2 linked regions of the Sinobacterium norvegicum genome follow. The protein of the gene in region 1 interacts with the protein of each later gene in a pairwise test. Links are inferred from orthologs where the notes say so. Each region holds a gene or a part of one and is shown in the gene's direction. Other genes may lie near its edges.

Region 1 (8,030 bases):
TAACAAGGTAGGCAATGGCGTTTATATGGCGACCTAGCAAAAGTTGTTAAAGGCGCTGAGTTTTCTCTTTGATTTCATCAAGCGTCTTACAATCGATACATTGAGTCGCTGTTGGGCGGGCCTCGAGTCGACGAATACCAATTTCAATGCCGCAAGAATCGCAGAAGCCGTAATCATCATTTTCAATAAGTTCGAAAGTCTTATCAATTTTCTTGATCAGTTTACGTTCGCGGTCCCGTGTGCGCAGCTCTAAGCTGAACTCTTCTTCCTGGGTTGCGCGGTCGGCAGGGTCAGGGAAGTTGGCAGCCTCGTCTTTCATGTGCGAAACGGTGCGATCGACTTCTTCCATCAGCTCCGCTTTCCAGGCGCGTAGGATATCGCGGAAGTGTTCTTTCTGGGGTTCACCCATGTACTCTTCATCTTTAGCTGCCTCGTAGGGCACGAAACTACTGAATGAAGAATTTTCTTTATTTGGCATTTAAATGACGCCTCGACAGTACTTTTAATTCCACATACCCATTAAAAGAGTGTAAATAATCACAGCTCAATATCAAGATATTTCAACAGGGAGGTAAAGCTATCAAATCACAAGGCTTTAAGCCATAGCTTATTGTCGGCTATTGCTGTTTCTTGACCTCGGCGACTAAAAAATTCAAATTATGACGGGGAAAAGTGTTTTTCTGGTTGTTTTTTATACAGCTGTGCCGGTGTGGACAGTGTTTGCTGGGGTGAGAGGATGATCAGATCTGTTAATATGGCCAGATAAACAAGATAACAGAGACGTTGCCATGCCTTTTTCCCGCCGAATGGATGATATTGAGCCCTTTCGAGTCGTCGAAGTATTAACCCGTGCCAAGCAATTAGAGGCTGAAGGTAGGAACATTCTGCATTTAGAGGCAGGGGAACCTGATTTTACCACCGCCGAGCCTATTCGTCTCGCTGGCGCGAAAGCCTTAATGGACGGCCATACTGGCTATACACCGGCTGCAGGGATACCGGCGTTGAGAGAAGCCATCAGCGGCTATTACCAAACGGATTATGGTCTCGATATTGCGCCGGAGCGGATTATGGTTACCGCGGGTGCCAGTGGTGCCTTGCTATTAATCGCAGCGTTGTTGATGGACCCGGGCAAGTCGATGTTAATGACCGACCCAGGCTACCCTTGCAATCGTCATTTCCTGCGGTTGGTTGAGGGCCATGCTCAATTGATTCCGGTCGGAGCTGAAGACCGTTTTCAACTGCAGGCCCGTCATCTAGAGCAGCACTGGCAGCAGCAAACCATCGGTGCCATGGTGGCGAGTCCTGCCAACCCAACAGGGGAGATCTTATCGGCAGAGGAACTCGAAGCGCTGTATCAAATATGTGCTGCTAAAGGAGGCTATTTGGTGGCCGATGAGATTTACCATGGCCTCGATTACGATGATCACGCTGCCAGTATTCTGGCGCATACGGATCAGGCCTTTGTGATTAATAGCTTTTCCAAATATTTTGGTATGACAGGTTGGCGCTTGGGTTGGTTGGTTGCTCCCCAGAATGCGGTGCAGGAAATGGAACGGCTGGCGCAGAATCTGTTTATATCGCTGTCGACACCGGCACAATATGCAGCGCTGTCTTGTTTTAAGGATGAAACGCGGGAGATCCTCAATCAGCGCAAGGCCATCTTCAAGCAGCGCCGTGATTTTCTTTACCCTGAACTGTGTCAGCTAGGTTTCAATATCGCGAATAAGCCCGCCGGTGGTCTTTACCTGTATGCTGATATCAGTCGCTTCAGTAATAATAGCCAGCAATTTTGCGTCGATATGCTCGAGCAACATGGTATTGCCTTAACCCCGGGGGTGGACTTTGGTCGACACTTGGCTGATCGTCACGTACGTTTTGCCTATACCACCGGTATGGAGAAGCTCGAACAGGCGGTCGAGCGGCTTAGCAAGGTGCTGACATGAGGCTGCCCGAACTGGTGGAAGGCAGGCTGATCAAGCGCTATAAGCGATTTCTTGCCGATGTCGAGCTGCTCAATGGTGAAATCATTACTGCTCACTGCCCCAATACGGGCAAGATGACAGGTTGTGCCATGCCGGGTGAGCGCGTTTGGCTTAGCATCAGTGACAATCCCAAACGAAAGTACAAGCATGGCTGGGTGTTGGCTGAAATTGACCATCAACAGGTGTTGGATAATAGCCCGGCACGATTGTCGTTAGCCTGTATTCATTCCGCCTTTGCCAACGACTTACTGGCGGAAGCGCTGGCTGAGGGTGTTGTCGAAGAATTGGCGGGGTATTCTCAGGTGGTTCGAGAGGCACGTTATGGGCTCGAGAATAGCCGTATCGACTTTCTGCTGTCGGCCCCCCAGCGCCGCAAGTGTTATGTCGAGGTCAAAAGCGTGACCTTGTTGAGAGAGAATGGCATCGGCCAGTTCCCTGATGCCGTCAGTGATCGTGGTCGAAAGCACCTACGGGAGTTGATGGCAATGGTTGCAGAAGGGTACCGAGCGGTGTTGTTTTACTGCGTTCAGCATGAGGGTATCGAGGTGGTTGAGCCGGCCCGCGATATTGACCCCAGCTACTGCCAAACCCTCTTAGAAGCGATGGCTGCGGGGGTGGAGGTGATTGCCTATAGGGCCAGTATCACACCCAAGGCCATTACCATTGATCGTCGCTTACACTTTAACAGCTAGGCGATAGCTGTCGCGGCTTCAGCGATATGGATCTGCTGCTCAATCACTTCAAAGTCAACGGAGATAAGGCTTTGGCCTTGGCATGGGCCATAGACACATTTGCCGTCTTCAGGTTGAAACAAGGCGCCGTGGGTTGAGCACATAATGTAGAAGTTATCGGCATCGAGAAATTGATCCTGTTGAAATTCGAGGTTCACGCCGAGGTGGGGGCAATTATTTTGAAACAGCGTAATTATGCCATCGCGCTTAACAGCAAAGAAGTTTAGATCGCCAATCTCAAAGCCTTTAGAGCTCTCGTGATCGATGTCATCGACGTGGCAGACGGGAATAGTAAAACGGCTCACGGTATATAACCTTGGTAAAAATAGCGGAAGGCAACTTTACCTGATTTTCCCTCGATGAAAAAGCCACCGGTGTTCTTCCGCCTGCTTCTATTAACCATCGGTCATGCAGCTTGTTATGCTCCCTATACGATAGTATTGTGAGTTTACGGCTGCCATAATAACCAATAACAATAGATGACAGGGGATAGCAATGATTACCAGTTTCGATGACTACTGCATACACCAAACCGCCGAGCCCGTGGCGGAGCCCTCGCAAAGTGATCGTAATTTCTATGATCGATACTGGTTTAACGGTTTCGATGAAGATACTTTTCTGTTTGAAATAGGACTTGGTCTATACCCCAATCGTCGGGTAATGGATGGTCACTTCAGTGTTGCCATGGGGGATAAGCAAGTTGCTTTTCATGCCTCGCGACGTGCCCCAAAGGAGCGTTTGGATACCGCTGTCGGGCCATTAAGCGTTGAGGTTGTAGAGCCGATGCGACAGATACGTGTACGACTAACCGAAAACGAGCACAACATCACCTGTGACCTGTTATTCACCGCTATTTCTGCCCCGCATCAGGAGCCAAAAAATATTATGCATGATGATGGCCATCTGATTATGCATAACACCCGCTTTACTCAGTTGGGGCATTGGCAGGGGCATTTTATCATCGACGGCGAACGCACCGAGGTTAACAAGGCTTATGCGACCCGTGATAAATCATGGGGTGTTCGCCCGGTAGGAGAGCCTGCTGGTGGCGCACCGGGTCTGATGAATAATGAGCCCGGCGTTTATTGGGCCTGGTGTCCGATCAATTTTGGTGATCAGGCGTCGCAGTTTGGTACCTTTGAGGATCGTGACGGTAATGCCACCCAAGTGTCCGCGGATTTAGTACCACTGTACTCTGATATGGATAGCATTCCTGTGGGCGAGGATAGCGGGATGATTGCGATGACTGCTATCGAGCACAGAGTAAAATTTGTGCCAGGTACGCGCCGTGCGCAATCGGTTGACTTCGACTTTGCCGACAAGAATGGCGAAAGTTATCACATCACTCTAGAGCCGCTGCAGAAGTTTTATATGCTGGGTATTGGTTACAACCATTTTGAATGGGGGCACGGCTATTGGAAGGGGGAGCTTGAAACATTCCGTGAGGATTGGAATCTCGATGAGGTGAACGAACTCGACTACCAATTTATCCACAACCATCAAGTAGTGAGGGCAACCCTGGGTGATAAGGTCGGTTATGGCACCTTCGAGAGTATTATCATTGGCCGCCACGCCCCGTCAGGCTTTAAAGACTTTTTCGACGGCGCTGAATAGTCAGTACCTCACTGTGGGCGGGTTGGTACCGGATATTACATCGTTGAATTCGGCTTTCGCATCTCTATAATAGAGTGATATTAGACAGTTAGCTGGTTATTAACGGCTGCGTCAGTCCATGCTGCCAGAGGTTGTAGTCACAGTGAATTCCCCCCCGCGAGAAGGCCTTGTCCCGCCAGCGTTTGTCACTGCGTTATTGATGCCGCTGCATAGCAAAGGTGTTGGAGTTGATACCGTTTTGGAGCAGGCCGGTTTAGGCGATTTAGACCTGAGCAAGTTAACGGTTGAGCAGTATAATCGGTTATTTGTCGCTATCGTCGATTACATTGGTGATGAGTCTGGGGGCCTGCTGGGGGCGAGTCGTTCCCCTTTGGGAACGACCCGGATGATCGCCTATGCGGTATTAAATTGCCCATCGTTGCACGACGCTCTGGTGCGGGCTATTGATTTTAATCTGGCCTGTCGAGAGCCTGGCAGAGACGAGGATATTATTCATCGCTTAGATGTCGATGAGGCGTTGGGTATGTCGACGATCCACTATTGCCTGCCAGAGCACCCCGGTGAAGCCCAATACCAGCCCGCGGTGTTAAGTGCGCTGGCGATGTGGCTGCGCTTGTGCGGCTGGTTGATTGGTCGCCAAATAGAAATTATCAGCGCCAGTTGCGCCGGCGAAAAACCCAGTAATATGGGGGCTATGGAGCATTTTTTTAGCTGTCCGGTGGACTTTGATACAGCCACTAATTCGCTGACTTTTAGTAGTCACTATCTCCGTTTGCCGATTATTCGTAGCGATGCCGATTTTGAGGTGTTCATTAAAGAGGCGCCCTATCAGGTCATTATTCAGCCGGTATTGGGTGAGCAAAGTATATTGTCACGAATTCGCACTATCTTAAGTGAGAACCTAACCGATGAATTGCCCGGTTTTGATGTCATGGCCGATCGGTTAAATCTATCGGCGAGAACTCTGCGTCGTCGCTTGGAGGAGGAGGGTACCTCTTACCAAAAAATCAAAGATCACTGTCGGCGAGATCGCGCCGTTGAGTTGTTGCTTTACAGTACGGAACCAGTCAGCGAAGTGGCTGTTTTGGTTGGCTTTAGTGACGCCAGCGCTTTTCATCGCTCATTTAAAAAATGGACGGGTGTGGCGCCGGGGGAATATCGACTAAATCATGTTGTAGACGGTTAATCGGTGTATGATTATCTTATGGTTTTTTGTAATGTGAGTAATGTATTTAAGAGTCGTTAATGATTAGCCTGTTTTATCTGGCGGCAGTAAAATGATGATGTGTCACACAGGGAGTCACGAATGAATAAACAACAATGGGTAGAGCAAATCCAGCAGGTCTTGGCCGAGATCGATGCGCTGCCAGAGCCAGCGGTGGCACAGCGAGAATCATTACAGCAACTGTTAATATCGCTGGAGCAGCAGCTGATGGATGGCGCCACGGATAGTGACTATTCGATGCTAGAAAACATCGAGCTGATCGGTGTTGAAATCGAGGCTGAGCACCCGGTGGTGTCGATGATGCTGCGAAACCTGGTCGCGACGATGAATGCGATGGGTGTCTAGGGCTTGAGCGGCAACCCTCTGCTCAATAACATCGTATTTGGCCGCCATTCTCCAACCATTTATCAACCTCGATTGTCGGTTTTGTCCGATCGCGGCTGGGTACTTTGCAGCGACCGTAGTTAACAGTATCGATGCCTCGCTGCGGAATGTCTGCATAGCCATGCTTCGTCTCTATTATTGTCGAGGACTGAGCGCTACCTTGTTAAATTAAGCTGATACAATACCCCGATACTATTTGAATTATCGATTAGGAGAATAATGTGAGTTTTGATCTGCCCTACCGTTTCCGTCGTCTGCGCCGTAATAGCAATATCCGGGCAATGGTGCGAGAGCACAGTATCAGTGTTGACGACCTAATCTTGCCGATTTTTGTCGAAGAGAACATTGGTCAGCCCGTTGCCATTAGCAGTATGCCCGGCGTGTTTCGCTACCCGGAGTCTGACTTGGCTGAGGTGGTTCAGCAGGCGTACAGCAAGGGTATTAAGGCGGTCATACTGTTTGGCGTATCGCATTGTAAAGATGCGGTCGGCAGTGATACATGGTCTGATGAGGGGTTAATGGTGCGCTGCATCAAGGCGGCAAAGTTAGCACAGCCAAAAATGATGGTCATCAGTGATAACTGTTTCTGCGAATATACCGACCACGGCCATTGTGGTGTGATCAGCGACGATGGCCATGTCGACAACGATAAAACGCTGCTCAACCTGCAGCAGCAAAGCTTGGCGGCAGCCCGAGCTGGCGTCGATATGCTGGCGCCGTCGGGTATGATGGACGGTATGATTGCAGCCATGCGGGAGGCCTTGGATGATAATGGCTTTAGCCACCTGCCAATCATGTCGTATTCAACTAAATTTGCCTCTGCTTTTTATGGCCCCTTTCGCGACGCTGTGGATAGTAATTTCAAAGGCGACAGAAACGCCTATCAGATGGATGCTGCGAATGGCCGTGAGGCGGTTGCCGAGTCGTTACAGGATGAGTTGGAAGGTGCCGACATCTTAATGGTCAAGCCGGGAATGGCTTATTTGGATGTGCTCTATCGCATTCGTCAGGACAGCAGTCTGCCATTGGCGGTGTATCATGTCAGTGGTGAATACGCGATGGTTAAGGCGGCGGCAGCAGCTCAGGTAATCGATGAAAAGGCAGTCGTCATGGAATCTATGATGGCCTTCAAGCGGGCTGGAGCAGATTTAATTATTACGTATTATGCTGAAGATATTGCAGGCTGGCTGACAGAGGGGTAACTCTTAGGGTGGGTAGCACTGATTGATTATACAGAATAGAAACCATCGCTTGCGGTGGTTTTTTATTTGGGTAGTCGAAACTTAATCGGCAGCTTAACAACGAAGTTGTTTCCTTCGAGGCTGTTAGGTGGTGAGGGGTACTGTGATTGCTGGATCGCTTTAATTGCGGCGTTATTTAGGCTGTGGTGAGCGGCACTTTCCAATTGGTCTATATCGATCACCTCTCCCGACCTATCTAAGGTGATCGCAATCACTACATCGCCCTCAAGCTCTTCGTCGATAGCGAGATTAGGGTAGATGATATGCTGATAAGTTGTTTTTAATATGTTTGACCGGTACATCGTCATGATACTGAGTTGTTTAGAGGCTTGTTGCTCGATGGCTACCGACTTCTGGGTGGTGACATCACTGGCGGTAGCGTTGGCAGTGGCTGTAAGTTTCGGGCTTTGCAGTGTTGGTGATAGGCTGGCGGTTTGTATGCCGCTAACCGGAGGGGTTAGCGGTGAAGAGGCGGCCTGCTGAGTATTGACAGGCTTTGGCGCACTTATCTTGGCGCTGCTGGGGGTGGAGATAGTCTCGTTAAAACTGGGAGGTAACCGTTGCTGGTTGTTGGATTTTTTGGCCGGTTTGACCCGCCATTTTTTGCTTTCTTTCTGTCGTTCGGGGCTGGCCAGTAGTTGGGTGTGGGTATCTATCAGTTCGGCTGTTTTGACGCTATTGGGTAGTTTCAGTAGCTCAGCCTTAAACTCGCGAGAGGTTGGCCGAGGGCCAAGCCAGGCGTTAAGCAATACAGGGTAAAAGCCGCTGTTATCGAAACTAGAGATCAATTGGTTGTTGGCGTGGACGTTGATCTCGAAATCCCGAGTGAAACTGATGGTGATTTCATCGCCAT
Region 2 (6,174 bases), on another replicon or contig:
TTTTTCAAATTTTTTATTTCGGCACCTATGGTGTTTGGCTTTATTTCTATTGTTGAATTTTAGCGCCTTTATAAGGGCGTGTAGATGGATTAAATAACAATAAAATGGAGACATCTAGGTATGTTGTTACGAGCGCATCCGCTTCGTTGGATCGTGCACGGTTTTGCAGTTTTACTCGCTAGTTTAGCGTCTGCATCCTATGCCGAGGAAGCCCAACGCTGGCAAACCAATTTGGCCCCAGGGGTTACAGAGGTTGGTCAAAAGGTTTATGACTTACACATGGATATTTTTATTCTATGTATCGTCATTGCTGTTGTCGTATTTAGTGTGATGTTCTACGCACTGATTGCCCATAGAAAGTCTACTGGACGCACAGCTTCACAATTTCACGAGAACACCAAGGTTGAAATCGTCTGGACGATAATCCCTTGCATCATCTTGATTGCAATGGCTTTTCCTGCCACAAAAACATTGATTGAGGTCTACGATACCAGTGATTCTGAACTGGATATTATGATTACCGGTTATCAGTGGAAGTGGAAATATGAATATTTAAACGACAGTGGTGAAACTGTCTCCTTCTTCAGTAGTTTGACAACGCCGCAACGTGAAATAAATAACGAAGACGCCAAGGGTGAGCATTACCTGCTTGAAGTTGATGAACCGATGGTTATCCCTGTTGGCAAAAAGGTGCGCTTTCTGGTCACCGCCGCCGACGTTATTCACGCCTGGTGGGTACCTGCCTTGGCAGTGAAGCGAGATGCTATTCCTGGTTTTGTGAATGAAGCCTGGACAAAACCGTTAGAGGTCGGCGTTTATCGCGGTCAGTGCGCTGAGCTTTGCGGTCGCGACCACGGCTTTATGCCGATTGTTGTTAAGGTGGTTGAGCAGGACGAATACGACAGCTGGCTTGCAGGCAAACAGCAAGAATCTGCCAAATTAAAAGAGCTCATGGCTCAGACGTTTACCCTCGATGAAATGGTTGCCCGGGGAGAGTCTGTCTATAACAGTCAGTGTATGGCGTGTCATGGTGATCAAGGCCAGGGTGGCGTAGGTAAGGCGATTGCCGGATCTGCTATTGCCATGGGCGATATTAGTCAGCATTTAGATGTAGTTATTAACGGTGTGCCTGGTACTGCCATGCAGGCTTTTGGTAACCAGTTGAATGATTTAGATGCAGCGGCAGTTACCACATACCAGCGAAATGCCTGGGGTAACAATATGGGCGATACCGTCCAAGCCATTGACGTATATAACGCTAAGAAAGGCCAATAGGGGGATATTATGGGTGATCATCATCACGGCCCTAAAAAGGGCATCATGCGTTGGATACTAACAACCAACCATAAAGATATAGGAACACTGTACCTGTGGTTTAGCTTTGCCATGTTCTTAACTGGCGGCGCTTTTGCCATGATTATTCGCGCTGAATTATTTCAGCCAGGGCTGCAATTAATCGAGCCTGAATTCTTTAACCAAATGACGACGATGCATGGATTGATCATGGTCTTTGGTGCCATTATGCCGGCCTTTGTCGGTCTTGCTAACTGGTTGATTCCGATGATGATTGGGGCGCCAGATATGGCCTTGCCACGGATGAACAACCTTAGCTTTTGGCTGCTACCCTTTGCCTTTGCAGTATTGTTGTCATCGCTGTTTATGGAAGGGGGAGCACCGAACTTTGGCTGGACCTTCTACGCACCGTTATCGACAACGTATGCGCCGCCAAGCGTCACTTTCTTTATTTTTGGTGTCCATGTCATGGGGGCTTCTTCGATCATGGGCTCGATTAATATCATTGCCACGGTAATGAATATGCGTGCCCCGGGTATGACGTATATGAAGATGCCAATGTTTGTCTGGACTTGGTTGATTACTGCCTTCTTGTTGGTGGCGGTAATGCCGGTACTGGCGGGTGCGGTGACCATGATGCTGATGGATATTCACTTCGGCACCTCATTCTTCAGTGCTGCCGGTGGTGGTGACCCTGTGTTGTTCCAGCATATCTTCTGGTTCTTCGGGCACCCTGAGGTTTATATCATTATCTTGCCAGCCTTTGGTGTGGTGTCGCAGATTATCCCCGCCTTCTCGCGAAAGCCTTTGTTTGGTTATGATTCAATGGTTTACGCCACCGCGTCTATTGCCTTCCTCAGTTTTATTGTATGGGCACACCATATGTATACTGTTGGCATGCCGTTGGCTGGTGAGCTGTTCTTTATGTACGCAACCATGTTGATTGCGGCGCCAACAGGGGTGAAAGTGTTTAACTGGATTGCCACGATGTATCGCGGTGCAATCACGTTTGAGACGCCGATGCTGTTCAGTATTGCCTTTGTCTTCCTGTTTACCATCGGCGGTTTGTCCGGTGTTATGCTGGCGATGGCACCGGTCGACTTCCAGTATCATGATTCATATTTTGTTGTCGCGCATTTCCATTACACAATGGTCGCAGGTGCAATCTTCAGTATGTCGGCAGCGGTTTACTTCTGGTTGCCCAAGTGGACGGGCAGAATGTATAACGAGACGATGGGTAAGGCGCATTTCTGGATCTCATTCATAGGCTTTAATATTACCTTCTTCCCACAGCACTTTGTCGGCCTTGCTGGTATGCCGCGTCGTATTCCGGATTACGCCTTACAGTTTGCAGATTTTAATATGATCTCAAGTTGTGGTGCCTTTCTCTATGGCGCCTCGCAGCTGTTCTTCTTATATAACGTGATCCATTGTATTGTCGCGGGCAAGAAGACCGAGAAGGCCAAGGTTTGGGATGGAGCAGAGGGCTTGGAATGGACGGTTCCATCGCCGGCGCCTTACCATACCTTTACCACACCACCGACAGTAAAGTAGGGGGTCTGAGATGGCCGAGACCAGTATTACGCAAACGGTAAAAAAGTTATTTCTTTTGACTGCCGCAATGTTTGGTTTCGGTTTTCTCCTCGTTCCGATCTACGATGTGCTCTGTGATGTAACAGGGCTCAATGGTAAAACCTCGGGGACTAAATATGAGTCTGTTGAGGCTGCCGTTGATGAAACGCGAACAGTTAAGATTCAATTTATAGCAATGAATAATGATCAAATGATGTGGAGTTTTAGCCCGAATGATCGTGAATTGTCGGTGCATCCGGGCGCATTAACCAATACTGCTTTTTATGCAAAAAACCCATTATCAAAAACTATGATTGCACAGGCTGTCCCAAGTGTTTCACCGTCAAGAGCGGCGGCATATTTTCATAAAACAGAGTGCTTTTGTTTTAACCAGCAGACGCTAGAGGCAGGCACAGAAATTGATATGCCACTACGTTTTGTCGTTGATCAAGAGCTACCTAAAGACATACATACAATCACCTTATCGTATACCCTATTTGATGTTACCGAGGGATTCGGCAACAACAAGGTCGCGACCAACTAAGGCGCGCACTGGCTGCGATAATAATAACAACAAAACGAGGTCGTATCATGGCAGAGCAAACAACTGCAGATAATGAAACCTATTATGTACCGGAGCAAAGCAAGCTGGCCATTTGCATGGCAATCGCTGTTGCCATCATGGTAGTCGGCGTTGGCGACGGTATTAATAGTTTAAACCCTAAGTTCGCCGATGTGGCAAACCCCAATGGTTGGATGATTTTCTATACCGGTCTGGGTTGCTTTATTTTAACGCTATTTTCTTGGTTTAGAGTGACCATAATTGAAGAGAAGCAGGGGTTGAATAGCCCACAGCTTAAGCATTCCTATGTGTTAGGTATGCAGTGGTTTATCTTCTCTGAGGTAATGTTCTTCGCCTGTTTCTTTGGCGTGTTATTTTATGCGCGAAACCTATCCGTGCCTTGGTTGGCCGGTGAGGGTGACGGTGCCCTGACCAATGAATATCTATGGAGCGGCTTTGAATATAGTTGGCCACTGGTTTCTACACCGCAGGAAACTGTCGGTATTGCCAACCAAGTGATTGCCAATAATGGCGAGTTTACCTCGGCGAGAGAAGTGGTCGACCCCTGGCATATTCCCTTAATCAATACCATTTTATTGGTTATTTCCAGTGTTACAGTTCATTTCGCACACTCGGCACTGAAGGCAAATAAGCGTAAGGCATTCAACAATTGGTTGGCGATAAGCTTGCTACTAGGTTTTACCTTTGTCGGCTTTCAAATCTATGAATATTATGAGGCATATACGCATCTAGGCCTGACGCTGGAATCAGGCATCTATGGCTCCACTTTCTTCATTCTGACCGGCTTTCACGGCTTCCATGTTTGCATGGGCGGTATTATGTTGGCGGTGCAGTGGTTACGTTCTATTTCGCGTGGTGACTTTACACCTGAGGAGCACTTCGGTTTTGAAGCCTCCTCTTGGTATTGGCACTTTGTTGATGTGGTGTGGCTGGGACTATTCCTATTCGTCTATATCATCTAACTTGATGGGTGGCTACGGTGTCTGTTGCGCCGTAGCTCTATCCCATGGCGCTTGCGATTTTAACTCACCGCTGATGACACCGTAACTAACCAAGCCGAGTAAAATGGCAGTTAGAGAGACGCGAAGGGTGAGTGAGTGGAGAGTTCTTTTACTGTTTCCTTGATCTTTAAGTAAGAAAAATAGGCCGCTAAAAAGACTGATTAGTAGTAAGAAAAAAATAATAACAATGGCAATTTTTAGCCACATAATGAATCCTTTTTTATTATATAGGCATAGCAATATTGCTATTTGTATGGCAGTTTATAACTATCATAATGCAAGTCTTGGTTTAACCATAGCAATAAATAACCAAGCAACAGTTGGTCTTATGACCAGGGAAAAATAATAAAAATAATATAGCGGTTAGTAGGTATTTGTAGATGTTGTCGGCGGTAGCGTTTAAATTTCACCCCAATTTCTGGCTCTCATTACTTTTTGTTGCCTGCTTTTCAGCCTTGGTTTATCTGGGTATTTGGCAGCTGCACAGGGCGGAAGAAAAACAACAAATAATAATAGCTGAGGCCAACCATCAGCAGTCACAGCGAGATATTAGCAGCGCCGCAAACGTAGATATTGCAAGCGGACAGCGAGTGCTAATCAACGGTAATTTTTCACCGCGCATTAATTTTTTACTCGACAATCAGATGTATCATCGCCAGTTCGGTTACCTCCTGTTTACTCCTTTCTATAACAGTGATCGAAGCGCTGTATATATGACGGTGCGCGGTTGGTTAAGAGGAAGTTTAGATCGGAAAATATTGCCAGAAATACCAGCTAACAACAGTGTTTCGGTCAGCGGTGAGGCTGTTAGTTTTACTGAGAAATCATTTGCATTAGCAGATGAGCAGTATGCACAGCAGTGGCCGGCAGTAATACAAACAAAAGATTTTGAAAATTTCCAACAGTACTTCGATATGCCGTTGTATCCCTATTTAATTTGGCTGGATGCAGCGGAGTCAGGTGTTGAAAAATTTGAACGTATAGTGATAAATGTTGCACCAGAGAAGCATCAAGCTTACGCCCTACAATGGTTTTCAATGGCAGCAGTATTGTTGCTTCTCTATCTGATTAATAGCAGCAATTTAATCGCATATATTAAACAACAATTACCCCGCGAGCAGTAGCCATGCAAACTTCATCCAGCATCGAAGATCGGTCGACAAAACAAAGCCCTTTATGGGCAACACGTTTAAAACTGAGTGCAATATTAGCCCTGCCAATACTCATGATTGCGGCATCCACCTTTGTCTATGTGACAGGTGTGGGCATGCCAACAGGAACTAAGAATAGAGGCCAGTTAGTGGTCCCTGCTGCACAAATTTCTGATCAGCTGGCTGTCATTTCAGGGCAGGATGAATCGACGATTCCCGGCCAGGGTGTGACCTGGTCGATGTTGTACCAAGAGCCTAAAAACGGCTGCAAAAGTGATTGTTTAAATTCATTGTATTTCATTCGCCAGACACATAAAGCAATTGGTAAATATGCCCCATTGTTAAATCGTTACTATATATCTCGAGAGGGCAAGCTCAATAGCGACTTGCTAAAAAACTACCCTGCGTTGATTCAGTTAAAGGCTTCAGAACAGCTGATGACAACACTAGAGAATACTAATGAAAGACAAAAACCGCAGTATTATCTGGTAGATAAACAAGGTTTTTTAATGATGACTTACAGCCAAGAGAATACATTGAAAGACTATATAACAGATTTGAAATTTCTTTTTTC

Evidence for each region.
Region 2: the proteins of L9P87_RS11800 (region 1) and ctaD interact in binary tests that used the Escherichia coli proteins (3 or more experiments, as listed by UniProt). The link is inferred for Sinobacterium norvegicum from one-to-one orthologs.

Annotation. Positions count from the first base shown.
Region 1 is NZ_CAKLPX010000002.1:605,448-613,477, forward strand. What follows is about bases 1-2,865. They hold L9P87_RS11800 (pyridoxal phosphate-dependent aminotransferase), read left to right. Parts: upstream 1-788; coding sequence 789-1,943; downstream 1,944-2,865. Other genes in these bases: dksA (RNA polymerase-binding protein DksA), read right to left, coding at 47-478; sfsA (DNA/RNA nuclease SfsA), read left to right, coding at 1,940-2,674; L9P87_RS11810 (Rieske (2Fe-2S) protein), read right to left, coding at 2,671-2,865. In the rest of the region: more of L9P87_RS11810, read right to left, coding at 2,866-3,018; L9P87_RS11815 (Rv3169 family protein), read left to right, coding at 3,209-4,327; L9P87_RS11820 (AraC family transcriptional regulator), read left to right, coding at 4,470-5,513; L9P87_RS11825 (DUF4404 family protein), read left to right, coding at 5,634-5,897; hemB (porphobilinogen synthase), read left to right, coding at 6,158-7,138; L9P87_RS11835 (TonB family protein), read right to left, coding at 7,201-8,030. UniProt on the Escherichia coli protein: Shows aminotransferase activity with methionine and histidine as substrates, and to a lesser extent also with phenylalanine.
Region 2 is NZ_CAKLPX010000004.1:203,931-210,104, reverse strand. Bases 587-3,565 are described here. They hold ctaD (cytochrome c oxidase subunit I), read left to right. Parts: upstream 587-1,284; coding sequence 1,285-2,847; downstream 2,848-3,565. Other genes in these bases: L9P87_RS15530 (cytochrome c oxidase subunit 3), read left to right, coding at 3,457-3,565; L9P87_RS15535 (cytochrome c oxidase assembly protein), read left to right, coding at 2,858-3,409; coxB (cytochrome c oxidase subunit II), read left to right, coding at 587-1,275. In the rest of the region: more of coxB, read left to right, coding at 121-586; more of L9P87_RS15530, read left to right, coding at 3,566-4,410; L9P87_RS15525 (twin transmembrane helix small protein), read right to left, coding at 4,423-4,656; L9P87_RS15520 (SURF1 family protein), read left to right, coding at 4,830-5,573; L9P87_RS15515 (redox-active disulfide-containing membrane protein), read left to right, coding at 5,576-6,174. UniProt on the Escherichia coli protein: Cytochrome bo(3) ubiquinol oxidase is the terminal enzyme in the aerobic respiratory chain of E.coli that predominates when cells are grown at high aeration.